Regions from separate parts of the Pseudomonas sp. NY15181 genome, predicted to be linked through region 2. Evidence: riboswitches for the same ligand, from Rfam matches in the RefSeq annotation. Region 2 holds a riboswitch; the other holds the start of a gene.
What was found. Region 2 has a riboswitch for cobalamin ahead of cobW (cobalamin biosynthesis protein CobW). Riboswitches for the same ligand answer to the same signal wherever they lie in the genome.
Positions count from the first base shown of each region.

Region 1 (7,965 bases), 120 kb from region 2:
CGGCGACTACCGCTTTGACCTCGACTGCGCGCGCGCGGCTGGTGCGCACAGTGCGCTGGTGAACCTGCCGGAGAATCCCTGGCCCGAGCTGACCGACTGGCATGCGCGGGATTGCGCGGAGTTGGGGCGGATGGCGGGGGTTCTGGTTTAGGCCCGCTGCCGGGCGGGTTCGCGAGCAAGCTCGCTCCTACAGAAACCGGAGCGAACTGATCGATCGGGTCACGCCGAGCTGCTCTTCGTAGGAGCGAGCTTGCTCGCGAACCGATCCCCGCACCGTTGTTTTCTGTAGGAGCGGACCTTGTCCGCGAATTGCGGGCATGGCCCGCTCCTACGGTTGTCATCGGTGTGCTGTTTTTTACCCTCACCCCAGCCCTGGCTGCGCGCCCCGCTCCAGTGGGAGAGGGAGGCGTTTGGTGTCGCCGGAAGGCACAGCGTTCGCCGGATGCCCTGTCAGTCCCCTCTCCCTCCGGGAGAGGGTTAGGGGGCTCTCTTACAGCTCCGGCGTCCAGGTCACCGCCAGCAGCGCGGTGCGGCCCGGTTCGCGGTACGGGTGGGCCTCGCCCAGGTAGTCCGTCGGGCTGGTCGGACGCAGGTAGTCGCCCAGTGCGTAATCGCGGTCCAGCGCGTTATCCAGCTTCAGGTCGAAGCGAATCTCATCGCTGGCCAGCCAGCTGGTGCGCAGGTCGAGCACGCCGTAGCCGGACAGTTCGCGGGTGTTGGCCGCGTCGTCATAGCGCTGGCTGACCGCGCGCCAGGAGCCGCCGACGCCATAGGCGCCGAACTGCCGGTCGAGGTCCAGGCTCAGGGTGCGGCGGGCGCGGGTGGGCAGGGTGTGGCCGGTGTCGCGGTCGCGCGGATCGATCAGGCTCAGGCCCAGGTTCGCCTGCCAGCCCAGTACCTCGCGGGCGACGCTGGCCTCGAAACCATTGATACGCGCCTTGGCGATGTTCTCCGGCTGGTTGCTGGTGCTGTCCCAGGCGATCAGGTCGTCGACTTCGGTGCGGTACAGCGAGGTCTCCAGGTGGGTCCCGGAGAAGTCGCCGCGCCATTGCAGCTCGTAGGTCTTCGACGTTTCGGGCTTGAGGTTTGGGTTGCCGGCGCCGGGGTAGTAGAGATCGCTGAAGGTCGGTGCACGGAAGCCTTCGCCGTAGCTGGCGATCCAGGTCTGGTTGTCGCCCACCGGCAGGCTGAGGGCGGCGTTCCAGCTGTTCTGGGTGCCGTAGACCTGGTTGTCGTCGTGGCGCAGGCCCAGTTCGGTGCCAAAGGATTCGCCCTTGAAGCTGTGCTGGGCGAAGAAGGCGTGGTTCTCGCGCCGGTCCTCGGCAAACTCGGTGCTGCCTTCGACCCGGTCCTCGTACCAGTCGGCACCCAGGGCGAGCTGGTTGGCGGCGTCCAGTTGCAGGCGGTTGATCCAACCGGCCGAATGGCGGGTGGTTTCCAGCGTGCCGTTGTTCCAGCTGTCGGCGGCGCCCACGGCCTTGTTGCGGTCGAAGCTGCGGCCCAGTTCCAGGCGGCTGTTCCAGATGTCGCTGAGCTGGCCCTCGAGGTAGCCGCTGTAGCTGCTGACGCGGAACTCGTCGCGGGGCGAGCCCGGCTCGAAGTTGTAGGCGTCGTCGTATTCGTTCTTGCCGCGCTGGTCGTTGAGGTTCAGGCCGGCCTTCCAGTCCTCGCTGAAGCGGTGGTCGAGGTTCAGGTGCACGGCCTTGTTGCGCTGGGCGTCGTCGTCGCTGTCGGCGCCGACGTTGTCGCTGGTGCGGTCCCAGCCATCGCTCTCGTCGAGGCTGCCGCCGAGGTTGAAGGTGGTGCGCTCGTCGCCGCCGGACAGATTCACGCTGCGCTCGAAGGTGCCGTGGCTGCCGGCCGCCAGGCGGACTTCCGGGTGCAGTCCGGCTTCGCCGCGACGGGTGAAGATCTGGATCACCCCGCCGATGGCGTCGGCGCCGTACAGCGAAGAGCGCGGACCGCGGCTCACTTCCACGCGTTCGATATTGTCGATGCTCAGGTAGTCCAGGCGGGCGATGCCGCTGCTGGCCGAGGCGACGCGCTGGCCATCGACCAGGACCAGCGTCTGCGCGGTGCTGGTGCCGCGTACGGAATAGGAGACCACGCCGCCGGAGCTGCCCATCTGCACGCCGGGTACGCGGGCGAGCAGCTCGGGTACGCTGCGCACCTGCAGGCGTTCGATCTGCTGGCGGGTGAACACGCTGTTGGCGGAGGTGGCCTGGGCGCGCGGCTGGACATGGCGGCCGGAGGTGATCACCAGCGCGGGCAGGGCGTAGACATCGTCGGTCGGAACGGCGGTGTCGGCGAAGGCCAGGCCGGGCAGCAGGCCGGTGGCCAGGGCGAGTCGGGTCAGTTTCATGGAACGTCCTCAAAAGCGGTCGGATGACTTTCGAGGAGGGCGTGGCAAGGGCGGCAGGCCGCACTTGACGGTGCGGCCCTCCGCAACACCTGTCGGGGCGTTCGAGGGCGGTCTCCGGGCTGCCGACGTCACATCGCCGCCTTCCCGCATTCCTGCAGTGGCGCTGGCGATGCTGCGCTCTGCAAACGAGCGCGTCGGTTACCGTTGCGGGGGCAGCGCAGGCCTTTCACCTGCTTCCCGTTACCTCGAACGAAAACGGGCGCACCTTAGAGGGTGCGCCCGTCACTGGCAATACTCCGGGAGAGGGATGCGCTCAGCGGTTGCCGAGCGCCGCCAGGCGTGCGCCCACAGAGCATTCGATGCCGACGGCGTCGAGACCGCATTCGGCGAGCATCTGTGCGGGCTTGGCGTGCTCCACATAGTAGTCCGGCAGGCCCAGGTGCAGGATCGGCTGCAGGATGTTCTCGCGGGCGAGGAATTCGCTGACAGCGGCGCCGGCTCCACCCATCACCGAGTTTTCCTCGATGGTCACCAGCAGGTCGTGGCTGGCCGCCAGTTGGCGCACCAGTGCCTCGTCCAGCGGCTTGACGAAGCGCATGTCGGCGACGGTGGCGTCGAACGGCTCGGCAGCTTTCAGCGCCTCGGCCAGTTGCACGCCGAACACCAGGAAGGCGACCTTGCCGGCCTTGCCTTCGCGGCGCACCACGCCCTTGCCGATCTCTACCGGTTCCAGCGCCTGCTCGATGGGCGCGTTGGGGCCGGTGCCACGCGGGTAGCGCACCGCCGCCGGGCCTTCGAAGTGATGGCCGGTGGTGAGCAGCTTGCGCAGTTCGTTCTCGTCGCTGGGGGTCATCACCAGCATGCCGGGGATGCAGCGCAGGTAGGAGAGGTCGAAGCTGCCGGCGTGGGTCGGGCCGTCTTCACCGACGAGACCGGCGCGGTCGATGGCGAACAGCACGTCGAGGTTCTGCACCGCGACATCGTGGATCAGCTGGTCGTAGCCGCGCTGCAGGAAGGTGGAGTAGATCGCCACCACGGGTTTGGCGCCATCGCAGGCCATGCCGGCCGCCAGGGTCACGGCATGCTGCTCGGCGATGGCGACGTCGAAGTAGCGGTCCGGGAACTTGTCGGCGAAGGCCACCAGGTCCGAGCCTTCCTTCATCGCCGGGGTGATGCCGACCAGGCGCGGGTCCTGTTCGGCCATGTCGCACAGCCACTGGCCGAACACGCTGGAGTACTTGGGCCCGGACGGCTTCTTCGGTTCCGCCGGGGCCTTGATCGGCTCCAGCTTGGTGATGGCGTGGTAGCCGATCGGGTCGATCTCGGCCGGGCCGAAGCCCTTGCCCTTCTTGGTCACCACGTGGAGGAACTGCGGGCCTTCCAGGTCGCGCATGTTGCGCAGGGTGGCGATCAGGGTCGGCAGGTCGTGGCCGTCGATAGGGCCGACGTAGTTCCAGCCCAGCTCCTCGAACAGCGTGCCGGGGACCAGCATGCCCTTGGCATGTTCCTCGACCTTGCGCGCGATCTCCCAGGCGCCGGGCAGGCGCGAGAGGATCTTCTTGCTGCCCTCGCGCATGCTCGAATAGGTGCGGCTGGAGATGATCTTGGCCAGGTAGTTGGACAGGCCGCCGACGTTCTTGGAGATCGACATGTCATTGTCGTTGAGGATCACCAGCATGTCGGCCTTCACGTCCGACGCGTGGTTGAGCGCCTCGAAGGCCATGCCGGCGGTCATTGCGCCGTCGCCGATCACCGCCACCGACTTGCGCTTCGAACCCTGCATGCGCGCGGCGATGGCCATGCCCAGGGCCGCGCTGATGGAGGTGCTGGAGTGGCCGACGCCGAAGGTGTCGTACTCGCTCTCCGAGCGGCGCGGGAAGGCGGCCAGGCCGTCCTTCTGGCGCAGGGTGCCCATGCGCTCGCGGCGGCCGGTGAGGATCTTGTGCGGGTAGGCCTGGTGGCCGACGTCCCATACCAGGCGGTCGTCCGGGGTGTCGAAGACGTAGTGCAGGGCGACCGTCAGCTCGATCACGCCGAGCCCGGCGCCGAAGTGGCCGCCGGTCTGGCCGACGCTGTACAGGAGGTACTGGCGCAGTTCGTCAGCGAGGGTCAGCAGCTCCGCCTCGCCCAGCCGGCGCAGTTCGACCGGCGTGCTGGCGCGGTCGAGCAGGGGCGTGGCGGGGCGCTCGCGGGGAATCTCGTGGAACGTCGTGGGCATCAGGCTGATCGTTATGAGAAGGCAAAGATGCGGAAGTTTACCTGATGCTTGGGATTGGCCCAAGCAACGTGGGGATGATCCTTCGGACGAACGGCAGGTAGGGGGGCGCGTTGTCGCTGAATAGCTTGAGCGGTGGGTTGTGGCCCGTCATCGGCAAGGTGGCGAAGGCTGGCCAGCACCGTATCGTTGACGGTGAGGGAATGCCGCACGACGGAAAAAAACCGGGGCCTGGTGGGCAATTCCTCCAGGCCCCGGGGCCGGGTGCGAAGCAATCAGGCTGGCGGCGACCCGGTTGGCCGCCGCAGCCGCTGTTGTTCAGAGCACGTGGAGGTTGATGTTGTTCAGCTCTTCCAGCATGGCCGGACGCATGTCGAACTGGGCGTTCGACGTGGCGTAATGAGCCTCGTGGTTGCTCTGCCGAGTATCAATCTCCAGATGTCCAGCGCCCATTTCCAGCATGTCGCCCAGTTGCGGCAGCGAGGTGTTGCTACTGGACAGCAGATGTGCCGAGGACTTGTCGATGACCAGGTGGAAGGCGTTGCCCTCGGTGGCGCCGTGGCCGACGTGGAAGTCGTAGGTGCCTTCCTTGATGGCGAACGGGGTGGTGAACTGCCAGGTACCGTCCTGCTGAACGAGGGCGCTTCCCAGGTTCAGGATGACGTTCGACGTGGCATGACCGCTGGCATCCGTGGTAACGGCGCTGACGTTGAGCAGGTCACCCGGGGTGCCGGTGCCGTGGAAAGTCGGACGGGTGTCGTCGGTGGTGGCGCCATTGGCCAGTTCACCGGTCACCGGGCCGACGTGGTCGATGGCACCGAGGATGGTGGCGGTGCTCGGTAGCGGGTGCGGTTCTGGCTGCGGTTCAGGTTGGGGCTCAGGCTGGGGTTGTGGCTGAGGCTCTGGCTGAGGTTGCGGTTCGGGCTGCGGCTCTACCGGTAGCGAGCCGGCGGAGGATTTGTCGATGTCCAGGCGGAAAGCGGTACCCGTGCTGCCCTGGCCGGCATAGAAGTCGTAGGTGCCTTCGCCGATGGCGTGAACGGGTGTGAACTGCCAGGTGCCATCCTGCTGGACCAGTGCGGTGCCCACAATGATGACGATGTTCGAGGCGGCCTTGCCATCTGCTCCGATGGCGACGGCGCTGATGTTGATCAGCTCGCCCGGGTTACCGGTGCCGTGGAAGGTCGGGCGCGTGTCGTCGGTGGTGGCGCCGTTGGCCAGTTCACCGGTTACCGGGCCGAGGTGGTCGGTAGCGCCGATGAGGACGGTTTCCCGATGAACCGGCTCGACTGCCGGCGCGTCAGTGATGTTCAGCCGGAAGTTGGCCGACTGGCCCTGGCTGGAGCTGACCTGGAAGTCATAGAGGGCGCTCTGGGATACCTGTGGCACGCTGAACTGCCAGGTGCCATCTGCCTGGACCACGGTCTCGCCCAGGGAGTAACCGGTGAGCATGCGACCGGTGTTGTCCACGGCGGTGGCCCACAGATGCAGCGTCTCACCAGGGTTGCCGGTGCCGTAGAGCGTGGGGGTGGCGATGTTGGTCGTCTGGCCGTTGCCCAGGTTCCCCGAGGAGCTGTCGAGGGCCCCGAGGATTACGGTGGGCTCGAACTGAGTTACCGGCGGCAGCTGCGGGGCGGCGGGCTGCCAGGAGGTGTAGGCGGACGCGGGATAGGCGTCGCTGCCGTAAAGTGGGCTCGCGGAGAATGCTCTTTGGTAAAGAGAGCTGGAGTTATTGCTCATGGGGCTATTCCATCAAATGGGGTCAGTTGCTGACCGGAACGATCCGCGAAAGCGCTGTTGCTCTAGCTGGTTTCGCGCATCGGATGGTAGGGCGGCTGCGGGAGCCGCAAAGGCGGCGGCCGACGGCTGACGGAGCTTTGCTGGAATTTGTGATCCGATTGAGATTGCGTTTCTGGGGGGTGGAAGATTTTTTGAAAACTCAATGGGTAAGATTCTGAAACTCCCTTGAGTCATTGGGGCGACGTCGGGTTGCCGGGCCCCGTCTGCGGCAGCTCAGCCCTCGTCGCTGTTGTGCTGAATTCGTCTTCCGCGAGTGGGAATATGGTCAAGCGCTGCCCGGGCCGAACGGTCACTGTGAGCGATGCTGGTGGGGGTGCGCGTTCCGGCGGCCTCCGCTTCCATTCACTGAAAGAGGGAATCGAATCGTGGCCCGACTGAGCCTGGAAGAATTGCGTTCACTGGCGGTGGCGATCCTGCGCCGGCATGGTTTCAGCGAGCCCCACGTGCAGGCGGTGACCGACACCGTGCTGGCGGGCGAGCGCGATGGTTGCACTTCCCACGGCGTCTGGCGGCTGCTCGGCTGTATCCACACGGTGCGCGCCGGCAAGGTCTCGCGCGATGCGGTGCCGCAGCTGTCGGAGCCTGCGCCGGCGCTGGTGCGTGTGGATGCCAAGGGCGGCTTCTCGCAGTGCGCCTTCGATCTCGGCCTGCCGAAGCTGGTGGAGAAGGCCCGCGGCCAGGGCATCGCCGCGCTGGCGGTCAACCATTGCGTGCACTTCTCGGCGCTCTGGGTGGAGATCGAGCGGGTCACCGCCCACGGCCTGGTCGCGCTGGCGGTCACGCCGGCCCAGGCGTACGTGGCGCCGGCCGGAGGAACGCGGCCGCTGTTCGGCACCAACCCCATCGCTTTCGGCTGGCCGCGTGGCGAGCGCGATCCGTACGTGTTCGATTTCGCCACCACGGTCGTGGCGCGCGGGGAAATCCAGCTCCACGAGCGCGAGGGCAAGGCCATTCCGCTGGGCTGGGGCATCGATGCCGAGGGCAACCCCAGCACCGACCCCAGCGCCGTGCTCGAAGGCGCCATGCTGACCTTCGGCGGACACAAGGGCTCGGCGCTGGCGACCATGGTCGAGCTGATCGCAGGGCCCCTGATCGGCGACCTGACCAGCGCCGAGTCCACGGTGTTCGATGCCGGGACGAAGTCCTCGCCGTACCACGGCGAACTGCTGATCGCCATCGACCCCACGCGCTTCCTCGGCGCAGACGCCGCGCAGCACCTGGCGCGGGCGGAGACTCTGTTCGAGTCCATCGTCGACATGGGCGCGCGGTTGCCGTCGCAACGGCGCTTCGCCGCGCGCAAGCGCAGCCTGGCCGAGGGCGTGGAGATCAGCGATTCGTTGTATGCCGATTTGCGCAGACTGTTGGAATAACGCGGCGAGGCCGGACCTGTAGGAGTGGCATATCGGCGTGGCTCTTGTGGGAGCAACTGACTTCTTCTGGGGAGTCCGTGCCGATGCATCCCCCTCACCCCAGCCCTCTCCCTCAGGGAGAGGGGGCAGTCCGAGCCGACTGACGCGTAGGTTTCATCCTGCACCGAACGGTCCCTTCTCCCCCTGGGAGAGGGTTAGGGGGAGGGCCGACCCGAGCG
Region 1 is NZ_JBLUPT010000005.1:173,485-181,449, forward strand. It holds gene ACNFBT_RS14525 (HAD family hydrolase) at 1-151, shown strand, start outside; gene ACNFBT_RS14530 (TonB-dependent receptor domain-containing protein) at 491-2,362, opposite strand; cobalamin riboswitch at 2,450-2,647, opposite strand; gene dxs (1-deoxy-D-xylulose-5-phosphate synthase) at 2,676-4,580, opposite strand; gene ACNFBT_RS14540 (Ig-like domain-containing protein) at 4,896-6,317, opposite strand; gene ACNFBT_RS14545 (Ldh family oxidoreductase) at 6,743-7,747, shown strand.
Region 1: another riboswitch for cobalamin. It lies ahead of ACNFBT_RS14530 (TonB-dependent receptor domain-containing protein); the one in region 2 lies ahead of cobW (cobalamin biosynthesis protein CobW).

Region 2 (7,965 bases):
TCGCCGATGGCGCCGGCTACCGCCTGCAGGGCGTGCCGGAGCTGATGCTGCAACCGGGCGAGATCCGCGACTTCGCCGTCTCGGTGGCAAACCTGGCGCAGAGCAGCGCCGGTGGCTCGGTGCCGCTGCACTTCAGGGTCAGCGACGGCAATGAGTCCATCGACGCCGCCAGCACCTTCGTCTCGCCGAGGCGCTGAGCATGGCACGGGAGCTTGGCGTGACCTCGGCGCAGCGCCTAGAGTGGGCGGACTCTTCCGCCCCACAGGCCGCCGTGCAGGACAAGATGAAGCGCTACGAGAAATTCGCCGACGAGATCGCCGGCCTGATCCGCAGCGGCGTGCTCGCCCCCGGCCAGAAAGTCCCCTCGGTGCGGCACGCCAGCCGCACCTACGGGGTCAGCGCGTCCACCGTGTTCCAGGCCTACTACCTGCTGGAGGATCGCGGGCTGATCGTCGCCCGCGCGCGCTCCGGCTACTTCGTCCGCGAGCACGTGCAGCGCGCCCTGGCCGAGCCGGAGATCGCCCGCCACGACGCGCAGACCACCGAGGTGGACGTCAGCGAACTGGTGTTCTCGGTGCTCAGTTCCATCAAGGACCCGGACACCGTGCCCTTCGGCTCGGCCTTCCCCGCGCCGGAGCTCTTCCCGCTGCCGCGCCTGGCGCGCTCCATGGCCCACGCCGTGCGCGACATGGACCCGCGCTCGGTAGTGGCCGACCTCGCCCCTGGCAGCCACGCACTGCGACGGCAGATCGCCCTGCGCTACATGGTCGGCGGCATGCCGCTGCCGGTGGAAGAACTGGTGGTCACCAACGGCGCGCTGGAAGCACTGAACCTGTGCCTGCAGGTGGTCACCCAGCCGGGCGACCTGGTCGCCATCGAAGCCCCCGCTTTCTACGCCAGCCTGCAGGTGCTGGAGCGGCTGAAGTTGAAAGCGGTGGAAATCCCCGTGCACCCGCGCGAGGGCATCGACCTCGACGTGCTCGCCGACAGCCTGGCGCGCCTGCCGATCAAGGCCTGCTGGTTCATGAGCAACTTCCAGAACCCGCTGGGCGCCAGCATGGCCGAGGACAAGAAACGCGCCCTCGCCGCCCTGCTGACCCAACACCAGGTGCCGCTGATCGAGGACGACGTCTACGCCGAACTGTACTTCGCCGCCCAGGCGCCCAAGCCGGTGAAGGCCTTCGACAACGACGGGCTGGTGATGCACTGCAGCTCCTTCTCCAAGAGCCTGGCGCCAGGTTACCGGGTCGGTTGGGTGGCCGGCGGGCGCTACGCCGAGCAGATCGAGCGGCTCAAGCTGATGACCAGCCTGTCAGCTTCGGTGCCGGCCCAGGCCGCCATCGCCGACTACCTGCAACACGGCGGTTACGATCGTCATCTGCGCAAACTGCGCCACGCCCTGGAGAGCCAGCAGCACGCGATGCTCGCCGCCGTGGCCCGGCACTTCCCCGCCGCCACCCGCGTCACCCGGCCCAGCGGCGGCTACTTCCTGTGGCTGGAGCTGCCCGAACAGATCGACGCGCTCAAGCTGTTCCAGCTCGCCCATGCCCAGGGCATCAGCCTCGCGCCCGGGCCGATCTTCTCGGCAACGCGGCGTTTCGGCCACTGCCTGCGCCTGAACTACGGCCATCCATGGACAGCCCGTAGCGAACAGGCCATGGAAACCCTCGGACGGATCATTCACTCGCTACAGGGCTGATCGTTGTAGGACTGCTCCGCACATTCGGAAAGGATCTGTACCTGTGCGGCGGTTTGTCGCAGGAATACCCTGTCAGGCAGGAACCCGGACGAGGGAAGAGGTCATGGATGCGGAAAATCTCACGATCCTGCTGACGGTGTGCGCCGCCCTTGGCGTGCATTGGGGCGTGCGCTGGTACCTGCGGCGGGGGATGCCGCCGCGCGGGGATCAGTGGAAGGCCTGAGCGGCTCTTCGTAGGACCGAGGGGGACGCCCAGTCCTTGCTCGCGAACAGAGTTTCCTGGAGGCACCAGAGCTGGGCTGTTCGCGAGCAAGCTCGCTCCTACAGGAAGCAAAGCCCGCGCTCTACGGGCGATACAGATGCGCATGCCCCGCGCTGTACAGCGACGAATCGGCAAAACCCTCCGCCCCCAGCACCTTGCCCACCAGAATCAGCGCCGTGCGCCGGAAGCCCTTGGCGGCGGCCTTGGGCAGGATATCGCCGAGGGTGCCGGTGACCTGGTCCTGGTCCGGCCAGCTGGCGCGGTGAATCACTGCGATGGGGCAGTCCGCGCCGTAGTGCGGCAGCAGTTCGGCGACGATGTTCGACAACTGCCCGACGCCGAGATGAATCGCCAGGGTCGCGCGGTGCTGCGCCAGCTCGGCGAGGGATTCGCCTTCGGGCATGCGCGTCTTGCTTGCATAGCGGGTCAGGATAAGCGTCTGGGAAATGTCCGGCAGGGTCAGCTCGCAGCCGAGGATCGCCGCGCAGGCTGAAGTAGCGGTGACGCCGGGGACGATCTCATAGGCAATGCCGCGCTCGCGCAGGTGGCGAATCTGCTCACCGATGGCGCCATACAGCGACGGGTCGCCGGAGTGCACCCGCGCCACGTCCTTGTCCTCGGCATGGGCTTGCGCCAGCAATGCGATGATCTCGTCCAGGTGCAGCTCGGCGGTATTCACCACGCGCTCGGCACTGTGCCCCTCCAGTACGGCCGGCGGCACCAAGGAGCCTGCGTAAAGGATCACCGGGCAGCTGCGGATCAGCCGCTGGCCCTTGACCGTGATGAGCTCGGGATCACCGGGGCCGGCACCGATGAAATAGACCGTCATGGCAACTCCTGGGATTCAACGGGGACAAAGGCCAGCGCGCAGGTGGCCTGATCGCTGCGGCGCTTGCCCACCAGCAGCCGTGCCGACGCACCGCCCTGGGCTTCGGCCTGCAGCAGCGCGGCCGCTTCGGCGACGCTAGCGCTGCCGGTGGTTGCACGCACGGCCTCCGATGGATGATCGAGTCGTTTTTCGCAGGCTGCCAGCTCCTGCGGTGTGAACAGCGCCAGCGGCAGGTCGAGCGCGGCAGCCAGGGCGGCCAGCCCTTCCTCGTCAGCCTTCAGCGTGGCGCTGGCCAGCGCGGTGAGGTTCGACTCGTCGAGCCCGGCCTCGGCCAGCGTATCCCGCAGCAAGGCACGCAGTTCATCGAGTGGGCAGCCCCGGCGGCAACCGAGGCCGGCAACCAGCGTCATCATCACTCTCCTCTAAATAAAAACCCCGCAGGCGGCTGGGCCGGCTGCGGGGTCGAGCATAGCGGTGAATCAGGCTGAAGGGGCGAAACGGCGGAACAACCAGGCAGCGACGAGGCCGAGCGCCGCCCAGAACACCGCATTGGTGACCAGCGAGGCGACGATGAACTCGTGGGCGAGGCTTTCCGGCGCGAGGCTGGAATGGACTTCCGGCTGCGGCGCGCCGATCACGTGCGGCACCACCAGCAGCGCGACACCCACGCCACGCAGCAACCCGTTGCGGCTGAACACCAGCAGCGCGAGGCCGGCGGCGGTGGACGCCGCGGTGCCGATCCACCAGGTCTGGCGCAGGTTCAGGTCGGCGGCGGCGGTGCCGGGGACTTCCGGCGGCAGGCCGAGGGACGGCGCCAGGGTGAACACGGCGAAACCGGCCAGGCCCCAGAGCAGGCCTTCGGAGGTCTTGCCCGGCTCGCGCAGGGTGAACAGGCCAGCCAGCATCAGGGCGAAGCCCACCGCGACCACCAGGTTGCCGCCGGTGGTGGACAGGATGCGCTGCCAGCCGTCTTCCGGCTCCCAGGCTTCCGCGTCATGGTGGTGGCCGGCGGCGGCACCGTCGGCGTGCTCATGGCTGTGTTCTGCCATCGCTACCGGTTCGGATTTTTCATAGGTCTCCGCCTTCAGAATCAGCGGGGATACCCACAGCAACTGGACCAGGGTCAGCACCAGCGCCGCGATCAGACCGGCGAAACCGGCGGTCTGGGCAATTCGTTTGATCATTTTTCCTTTCCTGTTTTCCGGACTCCCGAATCGAGCGAGCTAGAGCCAGGCAAGGCCGAAACGACCTCCGGGAGTAACAGCCGTAGGCTGGCCCGAAGGGCGAGCGGCAGCGAGTCAGGAGCGCCGTGGACGCGGAGTTGACTCCGGTCAATGAGCAGTCCACGGCGATTCTCCAACGCAGCATGGCCGACGCGCAGCCGATTGGACTCAGAACCGCATCAGTGGCAGGGGAAACCGGCGCTATGGCGGGTATCGTGGGCGGCGTTGTGCACCGCTTCCAGATGCGAGAAACCGGCGAAATACACCAGCAGCGCACCGAGCAGGCTGGCGCCGACGGCCAGGGCGATGCGCTTGGAAAGGGGGATGGAAGTGCTCGACGCTTGTTGCGTGAGGATGCTGCTGGACATGAACGTTCCCTCTGATCAATCAAAGTAAGAGAACGCAGAGGTTGAACGCATTCGAACGCGCCACAAGGTCGCGCCACGGCCTGCGCCCGCCCACCGCGGGTTTGCCAAAACGAAGGGTTCCAGGCCGGTCTCCGGGCTTGCGACGCCAGCGGAGAAACTCCGGCTGGGCGGGTCAGCCTTCCCATGCATTTCCTGCACAGTGGCTACTGACGACCCTCGATGCGCTTACCGTTGCGGGGGCAGCGCCGGACTGGTCCTTGCGGACGCACCGGCTTCCCGTTTCACCTCGCGCGCGTCGGCGCGAGACACCTGAAACCGCGCTAGCTGACCACGAAGCCCCGCGAGCGTCAACCGCGCGACAGCCGATCCCCGGCGATTGACCGCCCCGCCATCGCTGCGTAGCCTTCCTCCCTTCGAGGTTCTCCGGCGCTGGCCGGAGCTAAGAGGGAACGTGGAAATCTTCGGATGCGCCACGGCTGCCCCCGCAACTGTGAACAGCCTGTTCTTTCACGCGCCACTGCCGACTGCGGCGGGAAGGCGAAAGGACATGACAGGGCTGTGAGCCAGGAGACCTGCCTCGACCAGCATCACGACAACCGGGCGGGGTGATCCGGTGGCGACCTTCGTTGCGCGGCGAACCCGCGCGCGCGCCCTTCATCCGCGCTCGCTCATTGCAAAGACCGACTTTCGCTTGCGAGGCGCGCATGAAAACCCTGGCCAAACTCCCCGTCACCATCGTCACCGGCTTCCTTGGCGCCGGTAAGACCACCCTGCTCCGCCACATGCTCGACAATGCCGAAGGCCGTCGCATCGCGGTAATCGTCAACGAGTTCGGCGAGCTGGGCATCGACGGTGAAATCCTCAAGCAGTGCTCCATCGGTTGCAGCGAAGAGGAAGCGGTCGGCCGCGTCTTCGAACTGGCCAACGGCTGCCTGTGCTGCACCGTGCAGGAAGAATTCTTCCCGGTGATGCGCGAGCTGGTGGCGCGCCGTGGCGACCTCGACCAGATCCTCATCGAGACCTCGGGCCTCGCCCTGCCCAAGCCGCTGGTGCAGGCCTTCCAGTGGCCGGAAATCCGCAACGCCTGCACCGTTGACGCGGTGATCACCGTGGTCGACAGTCCGGCCGTGGCCGCCGGCACCTTCGCCGCCCATCCCGAGCAGGTCGACGAGCAGCGCAAGCAGGACCCGAACCTGGACCACGAATCGCCGCTGCACGAACTCTTCGAAGACCAGCTGGCCAGCGCCGACCTGGTGGTACTGAACAAGGCCGACCTGCTGGACGCAGACGCCCTCGCCCGCGTACGCGCCGAAGTCGCCGAGGAGCTGCCGCCGGCGGTGAAGATCGTCGAAGCCAGCGCCGGCCAGCTGCCGCTCTCGGTGCTGCTGGGGCTGAACGCCGAGGCCGAGCTGCACATCGACAGCCGCCCCACTCACCACGACCACGAAGGCCATGAAGACCACGACCACGACGAGTTCGACTCCTTCCACGTCGACCTGCCGGAAGTGGAAGAGCGCGCCCTGCTCGACGCGCTGAACGCGCTGGTCGAGCGCCACGCCATCCTGCGCATCAAAGGCTTCGTCGCCATCCCCGGCAAGCCCATGCGCCTGCTGGTACAGGGTGTCGGCAAGCGCTTCGACAAGCACTTCGACCGCGCCTGGCGCAGCGATGAAACCCGTGGCACCCGCCTGGTCGTAATCGGCCAGGAGCTGGACCAGGCCGTCATCGCCAACGAGCTGCGTACCGCCCTCTCTTGATCTTGTAGGAGCGAGCTTGCTCGCGAACGGCCTCGCAGCGGGGTTTGGTTCGCGAGCAAGCTCGCTCCTACATGAAGCCCTACACCGAGCAAGCCTCATGCACCTGCTGCGCACCCAACCCGGCGGCTTCGTCCCCGACGACGGCATCGCCCACCTGGCCCAGACGCCCGCCGAGCTGGTGATCCTCTGCAGCGGCGACTCGCACCTGGCGCTGCTCGCCGAGGCCGCGCGCGAGCTGCCGGAGGACTACCCGAGCCTGCGCCTGGCCAACCCCATGCAGCTGCAGAACCACGCCTCGGTGGACCTCTACGTCGACGAGGTACTGCAGCACGCCAAGGTCATCCTGATCTCGGTGCACGGCGGCGTCGGCTACTGGCGCTACGGCATGGAGCAACTGGCGGCGCTGGCCGAGCGCGGCGCCACGCTGATCGCGGTGCCCGGCGACGACAAACCCGACCCCGAACTCACTGCCCTCTGCAGCGTCCCGCCGCAGGACGCCGAGCGCCTCTGGCAGTACCTGCGCCAGGGCGGCATGGACAACGCCCGGCAGTTCTTCACCTGCCTGGCCAACCGTCATCTGCAACGCGACTACGCCTGGAGCGAGCCACGGATACTGCCCCGCGTGGCGGTCTATCACCCGCAGCTCGGCAGTTGCGACCTCGCCCGCTGGCAGGCCGACTGGAATCCCGAGTGCCCGGTCGCCGCATTGCTGTTCTACCGCACGCACCTGCAGGCGGCGAACACGGGTTTCATCGATACCTTCTGCTCACGCCTGCAAGCCCAGGGCATCAACCCGTTGCCCGTCGCCGTGGCCAGCCTCAAGGAATCCGCCTGCCTCGACGCAGTGGAAAACCTGCTGGACGCCGCCGACGCCGAGCTGATCATCAACACCACCGGCTTCGCCCAATCGAACCCGGAGGCGCCGCAGGAGCGCCCGTTCAAGCGCGACGTGCCGGTGCTGCAAGCCATCTGCTCGCTGGACAACCTCGACCTCTGGCGCGCCAACCCGCAGGGTCTCGGGCCACGCGACCTGGCCATGCACATTGCGCTGCCGGAGCTGGATGGCCGCATCATCACCCGGCCGATCAGCTTCAAGGGCCTGGCGTGGCGCAGCGAGCGCAGCCAGAGCGACGTGGTCTGCTATCTGCCACACCTGCCGGGCATGGACTTCGTCGCCGAACTGGCGCGGCGCTGGATGCTGCTGGCGCGCAAGGCCAATGCCGACAAGCGGGTGGCGCTGATCCTGGCCAACTACCCGACCCGCGACGGGCGCATCGGCAACGGCGTCGGCCTGGATACACCGGCCGCCGCGCTGAACATTCTTCGCGCGCTGGAGACCCAGGGCTACCCAGTCGCCGGCCTGCCCGATTCCGGCACGGCGCTGATCCATCAACTGCTCGGCGGCGTCAGCAACGACCTCGACAGCCTCGACCTGCGCCCCTGCGCGCAGAGCCTCGCGCTGGACGACTACCTCGCCTGCTTCGCGCGTCTGCCCGAGGCCAACCAGCAAGCCGTGCGCGAGCGCTGGGGCGAGCCGCAGCAGGACCCGATGTTCCGTGGCGGACGGATGATGGTCGCCGGCCTGCGCTTCGGTCTCGGCTTCGTCGGCATCCAACCGGCGCGCGGCTACCAGCTCGACGCTGCGGCGATCTACCACGATCCGTCGCTGGTGCCGCCTCACGGCTACCTCGCCTTCTACTTCTGGCTGCGCGAGGTGTTCGGCGCCGACGCGGTGGTCCACGTCGGCAAGCACGGCAACCTCGAATGGCTGCCGGGCAAGGGCGTCGGGCTTTCCGAGGAATGCTGGCCGGACGCGATCCTCGGCCC
Region 2 is NZ_JBLUPT010000005.1:56,706-64,670, reverse strand. It holds gene ccoG (cytochrome c oxidase accessory protein CcoG) at 1-197, shown strand, start outside; gene mapR (GntR family transcriptional regulator MpaR) at 284-1,699, shown strand; gene cobM (precorrin-4 C(11)-methyltransferase) at 2,044-2,790, opposite strand; gene ACNFBT_RS13960 (cobalamin biosynthesis protein) at 2,787-3,203, opposite strand; gene ACNFBT_RS13955 (CbtA family protein) at 3,270-3,974, opposite strand; gene ACNFBT_RS13950 (CbtB domain-containing protein) at 4,193-4,381, opposite strand; cobalamin riboswitch at 4,486-4,709, opposite strand; cobalamin riboswitch at 4,781-4,976, shown strand; gene cobW (cobalamin biosynthesis protein CobW) at 5,086-6,138, shown strand; gene cobN (cobaltochelatase subunit CobN) at 6,236-7,965, shown strand, end outside.